DNA from 2 places in the Aminobacter sp. P4_H6_2 genome. Region 2 is predicted to be linked to the other one. Evidence: riboswitches for the same ligand, from Rfam matches in the RefSeq annotation. Region 2 holds a riboswitch; the other holds the start of a gene.
What was found. Region 2 has a riboswitch for S-adenosylmethionine ahead of AC1DUU_RS19350 (O-succinylhomoserine sulfhydrylase). Riboswitches for the same ligand answer to the same signal wherever they lie in the genome.
Positions count from the first base shown of each region.

Region 1: linked by a shared signal. The riboswitch ahead of metA (homoserine O-acetyltransferase MetA) and the one ahead of AC1DUU_RS19350 (O-succinylhomoserine sulfhydrylase) in region 2 are both predicted to bind S-adenosylmethionine.

Region 1 covers NZ_JBFUKO010000025.1:8,388-13,859, reverse strand. The annotation lists gene AC1DUU_RS03895 (prephenate/arogenate dehydrogenase family protein) at 1-871, opposite strand, end outside; gene hisC (histidinol-phosphate transaminase) at 875-1,987, opposite strand; SAM riboswitch at 2,139-2,216, shown strand; gene metA (homoserine O-acetyltransferase MetA) at 2,268-3,191, shown strand; gene AC1DUU_RS03880 (LysR family transcriptional regulator) at 3,317-4,174, opposite strand; gene AC1DUU_RS03875 (MFS transporter) at 4,309-5,472, shown strand, end outside.
Region 2 covers NZ_JBFUKO010000290.1:1,555-6,590, reverse strand. The annotation lists gene apaG (Co2+/Mg2+ efflux protein ApaG) at 1-246, opposite strand, end outside; gene AC1DUU_RS19355 (DUF6454 family protein) at 436-1,374, shown strand; gene AC1DUU_RS19350 (O-succinylhomoserine sulfhydrylase) at 1,420-2,613, opposite strand; SAM riboswitch at 2,657-2,734, opposite strand; gene AC1DUU_RS19345 (2'-deoxycytidine 5'-triphosphate deaminase) at 2,876-3,964, shown strand; gene AC1DUU_RS19340 (ABC transporter substrate-binding protein) at 4,068-4,847, shown strand.

The DNA of each region.
Region 1 (5,472 bases), on a different contig from region 2:
CCTCGATGATCGAGCGGCGGATGGCGCGGGTGCGGGTGAACATCTCGAACAGCTTGTCGCCGTCGCCCCAGCGGATCGCCCGCTGCAGCGAGGCGAGATCTTCGGAGAAGCGCGCCAGCATTTCGAGGATCGCGTCCTTGTTATGCAGGCACACATCGCGCCACATCGTCGGATCGGAAGCAGCCAATCGCGTGAAATCGCGGAAGCCGGAGGCTGAATATTTGATCACTTCCGACTTGGTCACCGCTTCGAGATCGTCGGCGGTGCCAACGATATTGTAGGCGATGATATGCGGCAGGTGCGAGACGATCGCGAGCGTCATGTCGTGATGCTCGGGGTCCATCGTGTCGATGTTGGAGCCGCAGCGGCGCCAGAATTCCGACAGCTTTTCCAGTGCCACCGGATCGGTGTCCGGCAGCGGCGTGAAGATGCACCAGCGGTTTTCGAACAGGTCGGCGAAACCGGCGTCGGGGCCCGACTTTTCAGTACCGGCAAGCGGGTGGCCGGGGATGAAATGGACACCTTCCGGAATGTAGGGCTGCATCTGCGCGATGACCGAGGCCTTGGTCGAGCCGACATCGGTGAGGATGGCGCCCGGCTTGAGCGCGGGAGCGATGTCGCTGGCAACCGCGCCGGACGAGCCAACCGGCACCGAAACGATGATGAGGTCGGCGTCCTTGACCGCAACCTTGGCATCGGTCGAATAGCTGTCGCCGAGGCCGAGTTCTTCGGCACGCGCAAGCGTTTGCGCGCTGCGCGTGGAAATGGCGATGTGGCGGGCCAGGCCCTCGCGCCGGATGACCCGGGCAAGCGAGGAGCCGATCAGGCCGATGCCGATGAGGGCGATCTTTTCAAAAAGGGGATCGGACATGGTTCAACTTTTCAGAAATTCGGTGAGTGCGGCGATCACGCCGCGATTGGCCTCTTCGGTGCCGATGGTCATGCGCAGCGCATTGGGGAAGCCGTAGCCGGCGACCCTGCGCAGGATATAGCCACGCGCGCTGAGATACTCGTCGGCCAAATCGGCGCCGTGCCTGGCATCGTCGGGGAAGTGGACGAGCAGGAAGTTGCCGACGCTCGGCGTGACGCGAAGGCCAAGCTTTTCGAATTCGGCGACCAGCCATTCCGCCCACTGGGCGTTGTGCGCCACGGTGCGCTCGACGTGGCTACGGTCTTCCATGGCCGCGACGCCGGCCTCGATTGCCGCCGCATTGACGTTGAACGGCCCGCGCATGCGCTCCAGCACGTCGATGACGTGTGACGGCGCATAGATCCAGCCGATGCGCATGCCACCCAGACCGTGGATCTTGGAGAAAGTGCGGGTCATGACGACGTTCTCGTTGCCCGCGACCAGTTCGACGCCGGACTCGTAGTCGTTGCGGCGGACATATTCGGCATAGGCCCCGTCGAGCACCAGCAGCACATTCCTGGGCAGGGCCGCGTGCAGGCGGCGCACTTCCTCGAACGGCAGGTAAGTGCCGGTAGGATTGTTCGGATTGGCCAGGAAAACGATCTTGGTCTTGGGCGTTACCGCAGCGATGATCTTGTCGACGTCAGCCTTCTCGCCAGTCTCCTTGGCAACGACCGGGGTCGCGCCAGCGGCCTGCGTGTAGATCTTGTAGACCATGAAGCCGTGCTCTGTGTACACGGCCTCGTCGCCCGGCGAGAGATAGCTCTGCGCAAGCAGGCCGATCAGCTCGTCCGAGCCGTTGGAACACAGGATGTTGGCCGGATTGAGCCCATGGGTCGCCGCGATCGCCTGCCTCAGGCGTGACGACGACCCGTCGGGATAATACGCCATCTTGTGCGCCAACTTCTGGACGGCCTCGGTCGCATGGGGCGACGCACCAAGCGGATTTTCGTTCGACGAGAGCTTATGGACCTTGGTGACACCTGCGCCCGCAGTGCTCTTGCCGGGCACATAGGCTGCGATTTCCATGATGCCCGCGCGGGGTTCGGGGCGAATCTGTTCAGGTGCCTTGCTCATGTCGAAAATCCTGGATTGGCGCCTCCGGGCGGAGGTCGCAGCGGGAATACCGCCCGAGGCACATAATGTCGAGGAAAACCGGCTATTGCGGCGGCTCTGGCGCCCCATTTGGGTCGCAGTTGACGCAATCGGCGACCGGGCGTAATAGCAATCATGGATCCGTGGTGATTTGGCCGGTCGGCTTGCAGCCACGTTAAACAAGTCGCTAAAGGGCCGTTTGCGATCCGTAAACCGGCTTTGCGACAGCAATGCCGGTTTTTGTTTTTTTGGAGTTCGCACAGTGCCAATCAAGATCCCGGATCAGCTCCCTGCCCGAGAAGTGCTGGTGAAAGAGGGCGTCTCCGTCATGGACGAGCAGACAGCGCTCCGCCAGGACATCCGCCCGCTACAGATCGGCCTGCTTAACCTCATGCCCAACAAGGTGCGGACGGAGACGCAGATCGCCCGCCTGATCGGTGCAAGCCCGCTGCAGGTGGAGCTGACCCTGGTACGCATCGGCACCCACAAGGCCAAGAACACGTCCGAAGACCATCTCATCGCCTTCTACCAGACCTGGGAAGAGGTGAAGGACCGCAAGTTCGACGGCTTCATCATCACCGGTGCGCCGGTGGAGTTGCTGCCCTTCGAGGAAGTGACCTACTGGGACGAACTCAAGCAGATCATGGACTGGACGACGACCAACGTGCATTCGCCATTCTTCATCTGCTGGGGCGCGATGGCCGCCGCATGGCATTTCCACCGCGTTCCGAAACACACGCTGGAGGAAAAGGCCTTCGGCGTCTTCCGTCACAACAACAACGCGCCAGCCTCCCCCTACCTGGCCGGTTTCTCGGACGATTTCGCCATTCCGGTGTCACGCTGGACGGAAGTTCGTGCCCAAGACATTCCCGAGGGCTCTGGTCTCGAGTTGCTCATGGAATCGGAAGAGACAGGCCCGAGCCTGCTGGCCGAAGAAACCGGCAACCGGCTCTACATGTTCAACCACATCGAATACGACTCGACGTCGCTCAAGGAAGAGTACGACCGCGACGTGGCTGCAGGCGTGACCATCGCGGTGCCGCACGAATATTACCCTGATGACGATCCGCAACGCCGGCCGCTGAACCGCTGGCGCTCGCATGCCCACCTGCTTTTCGGCAACTGGATCAACCGGGTCTACCAGACCACGGCGTACGATGTGGAGAACATCGGCAAAAATTCTTAGCCGCTCGCCCCATGGCCGCGCTCGACCCCTGAGCGCGGTCTTTCGAAGCGCAGGTGATTCTGGAACTTCTTCGGCGAGCAGGCGGTGTTTTTGCTGAAGCGATAGGCCGCCGCCCAGGCCGTTCCTTACCCGGACGGGGTGCCGTGCTCGCGGAAGGCGCAGGCCAGGATGCGCAGTGCTTCGCGCGAGCGGCGATCGGTCAGCGTCGAATGCAAAACGATTTCCGATGACGGCACCTGAGGCAGGCCGAACTTGCGGCTGATCTCGATTGTGCCGGGCGGCGAAAGCCGGCTGGAGAAGACGGCCGTGGCAAGGCCGGCTGAAACGGCGGCCGTCACCACCGACGACCCTCCGCCGAGAAATACCTCGACCCAGGGGATACCGGCATCGTCGAGCGTGCGCGTGGCGAGATCGCGGACGCCGCAGGCCCGCGACAGCGCAGCCAGGCGGATCGGCTCGCCCTGGCGATGATGGAAGTCGGGCGTCGCAAACCAGCCGAAATGCTCCGGCCCCAGCACTTCGCCGTCACGGCGGTCATCCTCGCGCCTGACGATGGCGGCATCCAGCTTGCCGCGATCGAAGGCGTCGAGCAGATTGCTCGAATTGTCGACCTGAACCTCGATCGTCAGCGCCGGATCGTGCTGGTTAAGCCGCGCCAGCAAGGTCGTCACCTCCGGCCCGGCAACATGTCCGGCGATGCCCAGCGCAAAACGGCGCGTTCCACATGACAGGCCGGCAACCGCATTGTCATGCGCGACCAGGAAAGCGCGCGCGGAATCGATGAAAAGCGCGCCCTCGGCGGACAGCCGCACACTGCGCGGCGTGCGTTCGATCAGCTTGCGGCCAACACGCTCCTCGAGCCGCTTGAGCTTGACGCTGACGGCCGCTTGCGTCGTGCCCATCGCATCGGCGGCTCGGGTGAAACTTTGCAGTTCCGCCACCATGACAAAGTTCCGCACCGCCTCAGCGTCGAGCCACAGCATCGCATCCATTCCAATTTGTTATCACTGAAATAGGGTTGCATAGCATTTTTATATGTTCAAGCGTCGCTTATCTGGGGCTCTCAAAGCAACATGACGGCAAGACGATCGCTCCTGCCGGCAGCCAGAGGTACCAGATGAACCAATCAAGCAGAAACGTCCTGGCGCTCGCCGCCATCTGCCTCGCCGCATTGATGTTCGGACTTGAGATCTCCAGTGTGCCGGTGATCCTGCCGACGCTCGAGCACGTACTGCATGCCGATTTCAAGGACATGCAGTGGATCATGAACGCCTACACCATCGCTTGCACGACGGTGCTGATGGCGACGGGAACGCTTGCCGACCGCTTCGGGCGCAAGCGCGTCTTTGCCGTCACCGCCGCCGCCTTTGGCATCACATCGCTGATCTGCGGACTTGCGCCGAACACACAGGTGCTGATCGTCGGCCGGTTTCTGCAAGGCATGGCCGGCGGGGCGCTGTTCATCTGCTCGATCGCCATCCTGTCGCATCAGTTTCAGGACGCGAAGGCGCGCGGCAAGGCCTTTGCCATATGGGGCGTGGTCACCGGCATCGGGCTGGGTTTCGGACCGATCATCGGTGGTTTGATCGTCGCCCTGTCCACCTGGGAATGGGTGTTCCTGGTCCACGCGCCGCTGGCCGTGCTGTGCCTGGCCCTGACCTATGCCGGCGTTGAAGAATCGAGCGACCCGCAGGCAAAGAAGCTCGATATCCTCGGCATCGTCACCCTGAGTGCTGCGGTCTTCGGACTGACTTACTACATCACCCAGGGCGCGGATGTTGGTTTCCTGAGCCCGACGGCCCTCGGCATCGCCGCCGCGACAATCATCGGCTTCGTCGCTTTCATTCTGGTCGAGCGCTTTCATGCTCACCCGATGTTCGACTTCTCGGTGTTCAGGATCCGCGATTTCTCAGGCGCGATCATCGGCTGCATCGGCATGAATTTCAGCTACTGGCCGCTGATGATCTACCTGCCGATCTATTTCACCGTAGGTCTCGGTTATGACAGCACGACAACCGGGCTGGCGCTGCTTGCCTATACGGTGCCCTTCCTGGTGATGCCGCCGATCGCCCAGTATCTGCTGCTGCGCACCAGCGCACGCACCATCATCCCGCTCGGCCTGTTTGCCATCGGGCTCGGCTTCATCGTGATGTGGTTCGGCAGTGGCCTTGAGCAGGCAAGCGGCCTGACGGTTCTGGCTGGCGCCTTGATCTCCGGCATCGGACTTGGCCTGACGACGACGCCAGCCACCAACATGACAACCGGGTCTGTGCCGGCAAGC
Region 2 (5,036 bases):
GTAGCTGTCGCCGGGATTGAGCTCGGGCTGGTCGCCGACCACGCCCGGTCCACGAACCTCCTCGACCCGCCCTGAAGCGTCGGTGATGTGCCAGTAACGCGACAAGAGCTGAACGAACTCATCCGAGTTGTTCTCGATCGTGACGCGATAGCCCCAGACATAACGATTTTCTGCAGGCTCGGACCGATCCTCCATGTAGAACGGCTCGACCTCGACTGCGATGTTGCGTGTGACCGCGCGATACATATGCTGCGCTCCTTGGCCTGCACAATGACAGAGTCCGCCGCAGGAGGCGGCGGGTCAACTTCGTTTTTCGTTTTCACGCCGAATGTGATGAATGCGCAGTGGATTTCACCTCACCGACGCATCCGCGTCACCCCGCTGTCATGCGCCAAGGCCAGTTTCCGCGTCGTCCAACGACAAGGAATCACTGCAATGAAACGCCTCCTCGCCCTCCTTTTCGCCTCGGCCTGCCTTTGTGGCACGGCTGCATATGCTGACGACCTCGCAAGCGGTATCGAAAAGCTGACCAGAGGCACGGAGTGGCAGCTCGTCAAATCCCCGATGCTGGAATTCGACACCTTCCACCCCCAGGGCTTCGCGCGTGTCGGCGATGCGCTGTTCATGTCCTCCGTCGAGATCATCGAGCGGACCAAGAAATTCGAGGCTCCCCAAAATGGGCTTGACCGTGACGAGGGCAAGGGGGCCGGGCATCTGTTCAAGCTCGACGCCAATGGCAAGCTTGTCGGCCAGGTGAAGCTTGGCGATGGAGCCATCTACCACCCGGGCGGTATCGATTATGACGGCCGCTGGCTGTGGGTGCCGGTTGCCGAGTACCGGCCAAACAGCAAGTCGATCATCTACCGCGTCGATCCCGAAACGCTGGAGGCGACCGAGGTCTTCCGTTTCCCCGATCATATCGGCGGCGTTGTCTATGACCCGGACCAGCGCACGCTGCATGCCGTGAGCTGGGGCTCACGCCGCTTCTACACCTGGAACGTCAATGAGGACCTGACCGTGCCGAAGTCGGCACTCGATCCGGAAAAGACCCGCACGCTCAATCCGGCGCACTATATCGACTACCAGGATTGCGCGTTGCTCAAGCCCGGTCAGGCGGTCTGCGCCGGCCTCACAGAGTATCGTCCTGGCCCTGACGGGCAGGTCTTCCGTCTTGGTGGCATCGAGATCGTGGATCTCAAGCAAGGCCGTCCGCTGTTTCAGGTGCCGGTCCAGATCTGGACGGAAAAGGGCAAGTCCATCACCGGCAATCCCGTTCTCATCGAAAAGACCGAGACGGGCCTGCGCCTGACGGCGGCTCCAGAAGATAACGAGACGAAGCTCTACGTCTACGAAACGAAGCTGCCGAAGAACTGATCGGCATATGAAGATGGCGCTCCGGCCAGCCGGAGCGCCACTCCTTTAGGGCGTTGCCTTCAGCGCATCGCCGATGTCGTTGAGCAGGTCGTCGGCATCTTCGAGGCCGACTGACAGGCGCAGCGTGCCGTCGTCGATGCCGAGTTCGGCCCGGGCCTCGTCGGTGAGGCTCTTGTGCGTCGTCGTTGCCGGATGGGTGATCAGGCTCTTGGAGTCGCCGAGATTGTTGGAAATCAGGATGACATCAAGCGCGTTTTCGAAGGCGAAGGCCGCTTTCTTGCCGCCCTTGAGATCGAAGCACAGCAGCGTCGAACCGCCCTTCATCTGCTTCTTGACGATGTCGGCCTGCGGATGGTCGGCCCGGCCGGGATAGATCAGCCGCGACACTTCCGGCCTGCCGGCCAGGAAATCGGCGATCTTGCCTGCGGTTTCGGTCTGCTGGCGCACGCGTATCGGTAGCGTTTCCAGGCCCTTGAGCAACGTCCAGGCGTTGAACGGCGACAGGCTTGGGCCGGTGTGGCGGAAATAGTCGTGCAGGTTCTCGTCGATCCACTTCTTGTCCGACAAGATGACGCCGCCGAGGCAGCGGCCCTGGCCGTCAATATGCTTGGTCGCGGAGTAAACCACGACATGGGCGCCGAGTTCGAGCGGCTTCTGCTGCATCGGCGTGGCAAAGACGTTGTCGACGACCAGGCGCGCGCCGATCGAATTGGCAAGGGCGGCGACAGCGGCGATGTCGACCACTTCGAGCGTCGGGTTGGTCGGGCTTTCCAGGAAAAACAGCTTGGTGTTGGGCTGGACGGCCTTTTCCCAGTTCTCGATCAGCGTGCCGTCGACCAGCGTCGCCTCGATGCCGTACTTTGGCGCCAGCGTCTCGACAACCCAGCGGCACGAGCCGAAAAGCGCGCGCGCTGCAACGATATGGTCGCCGGCCTTGAGGCCACACAGGATCGCGGCCGTGACCGCAGCCATGCCGGAGGCTGTGGCGCGTGCGTCTTCAGCACCTTCGAGCGCGCACATGCGCTTTTCGAACATGTCGACGGTGGGATTGGCGTAGCGCGAATAGATGAAACCTGGGCTCTCGCCCTTGAAGCGGGCTTCAGCACTTTCCGCGCTCTCGTAGACGTAGCCCTGGGTGAGGTAGATCGCCTCGGAGGTTTCGCCGAATTCGGAGCGGAGCGTGCCGCCATGGACGAGGGTGGTCTGGGGTTTCCAGTTGCGCTGCTTTTCGGAGGTCATAGCCAAATCCAAATACAAAAAAACCGGTCGCGAAAAGTCGCAACCGGTCCACAACGCGGCCCTTTAGCGACTTGTTTAACGTGGCTGCAAGCCGACCGGCCAAATCACCACGGGATAAATGTCCTTTAGACCCGCAGCCTGCTTGCGTCAATCGCGGGGTCGACTAAACGTTTTGGGCCACGCATATGACCCCGGATATAGGTCCGGGTCCAGCGATCCAGGGCTGTCCGTTCGGGCCGGGCGCTGTAAAGGAGTGAGGCAATTGCGGCAATCGGGCATTCTTCCGGATCAGGACATCGCGGCATTGTTCGCCTCGGGCGCGCTTCTGGCGCCATCGCTCGATGCCGACCAGATCCAGCCGGCGAGCCTCGACCTGAGGCTGGGCGCAACGGCATTCCGAACCCGCGCCAGCTTCCTGCCGGGGCCTAATTCTCTGGTGTCGGACAAGCTCGACCGGCTCAAGCTGCACGAGATCGACCTGACCAATGGCGCCGTGCTGGAGACAGGCTGCGTCTACATCGTGCCGCTGCTCGAAGGCCTTGCCCTGCCGGCCGACATCTCGGCCTCCGCAAACCCAAAGAGCTCGACGGGCCGCCTCGACATCTTCACCCGCGTGATGACAGACCGTGGCCAGGAGTTCGACAAGATCCCGGCAGGCTATACCGGGCCGCTTTATCTCGAAGTCAGCCCGCGCACGTTTCCGATCGTCGCCCGCAAGGGTTCGCGCCTGTCGCAGATCCGCTTTCGCAAGGGCAATGCGCTGCTGTCGGAGGCGGAGCTTCACACGCTGCATGTCTCCGACCGGCTGGTCGCGATGGATCCGCCCAACATCTCGGGCGGCGGTATTGCTCTGTCCATCGATCTGGCTGGCGCGCCGGGCAGCATCGTCGGTTATCGCGGCAAGCACCACACCGGGCTTGTCGATGTCGACAAGCGCGCCGCCCAGAACGTCGTCGATTTCTGGGAGCCGATCTACAATCACGGTGCCGAGGAACTGGTGCTCGACCCCGACGAATTCTACATTCTCGTCTCGCGCGAGGCGGTGCATGTGCCCCCGCTGTATGCCGCCGAGATGACGCCTTTCGACCCGCTCGTGGGCGAGTTTCGCGTCCATTATGCCGGTTTTTTCGATCCTGGATTCGGCCATTCCAGTGCCGGTGGCACCGGCAGCCGGGCCGTGCTCGAAGTGCGCAGCCACGAGGTGCCGTTCATCCTGGAACATGGCCAGGTCGTTGGGCGTCTGGTCTATGAGCATATGCTTTCGCGCCCGCGCGCACTCTACGGCACCGACCTCGGCTCCAATTATCAGGCCCAGGGTTTGAAGCTCTCCAAACATTTCCGCATGACCTAAGGTCAGTCTGTTCTAATCTTTAGTCTGCTTGTCCATAGCCGGCCGCTGTGATTGGCTGGAGGAAGGGACGCTCGGAAAGAGCGCCCGAAAAATGGAGAGGATCATGCAGATTTCCCGGAAGTTCGCTGGCGCAGCTTCGCTCGCAGCGCTCTTGTTGACCCTTGGCGGCGCTTCGGCACAAGAAAAGCTCAAGATCGGTACCGAAGGCGCCTATCCGCCCTTCAACAACCTGACCGCCGACGGCAAGCTTGTCGGCTTCGACGTCGACATCGCCAACGCGCTGTGTGCGGAGATGAAGGTGGAATGCGAACTGGCGCCCCAGGACTGGGACGGCATCATTCCAGCCCTTCAGGGCGGAAAGTTCGATGCCATCGTCGCCTCGATGACCATCACCGAAGAACGCAAGAAACAGGTCTCGTTCACCAACAAGTACTACACCACGCCGCTGGCACTGGTGGCCCTGAAGGATTCCACCCTGGCCTCGGCGGAGCCCGATGCGCTCAAGGGCAAGACAGTAGGCGCACAGGCGTCGACGACCCAGAGCATCTATGCCGAGGACCACTACGCCAAGGCTGGCGCCGAAGTGAAGCTCTACCCGACCCAGGATGAGGCGATCGCCGACCTGACCAATGGCCGTCTCGACGCTGTGGTCTCGGACAAGTTCGTGCTGGTCGACTGGATCAAGACGACCGGCCAGGATTGCTGCAAGATGATCGGCGATCTCAAGGGCACGGAATCCGAGGCCGGTATCGCGCTGCACAAGGACAACGACGCGCTGCGTGAAAAGTTGAACGCTGCGATCGACGCCATCGTCAAGGACGGCACCTACGCCAAGATCAATGCCAAATATTTCGACTTCGACATCTACGGCGCGAAGGACTGATTGACTGAAAGCGAACAGGCCGGGCGTCGATGACGTCTGGCCTGTTAGTTTCAAATCGTTGTGCGGGTAGGGCCGGCGATGAGCTTGGCTGGCCTCAATACTTGTTTCGCCGTCCAATACTGGAAATGTGACTGGGACCCACTGGCTGACTGGACCGATCGGGTGCATCATTTGCCTGATCGGAGGTAA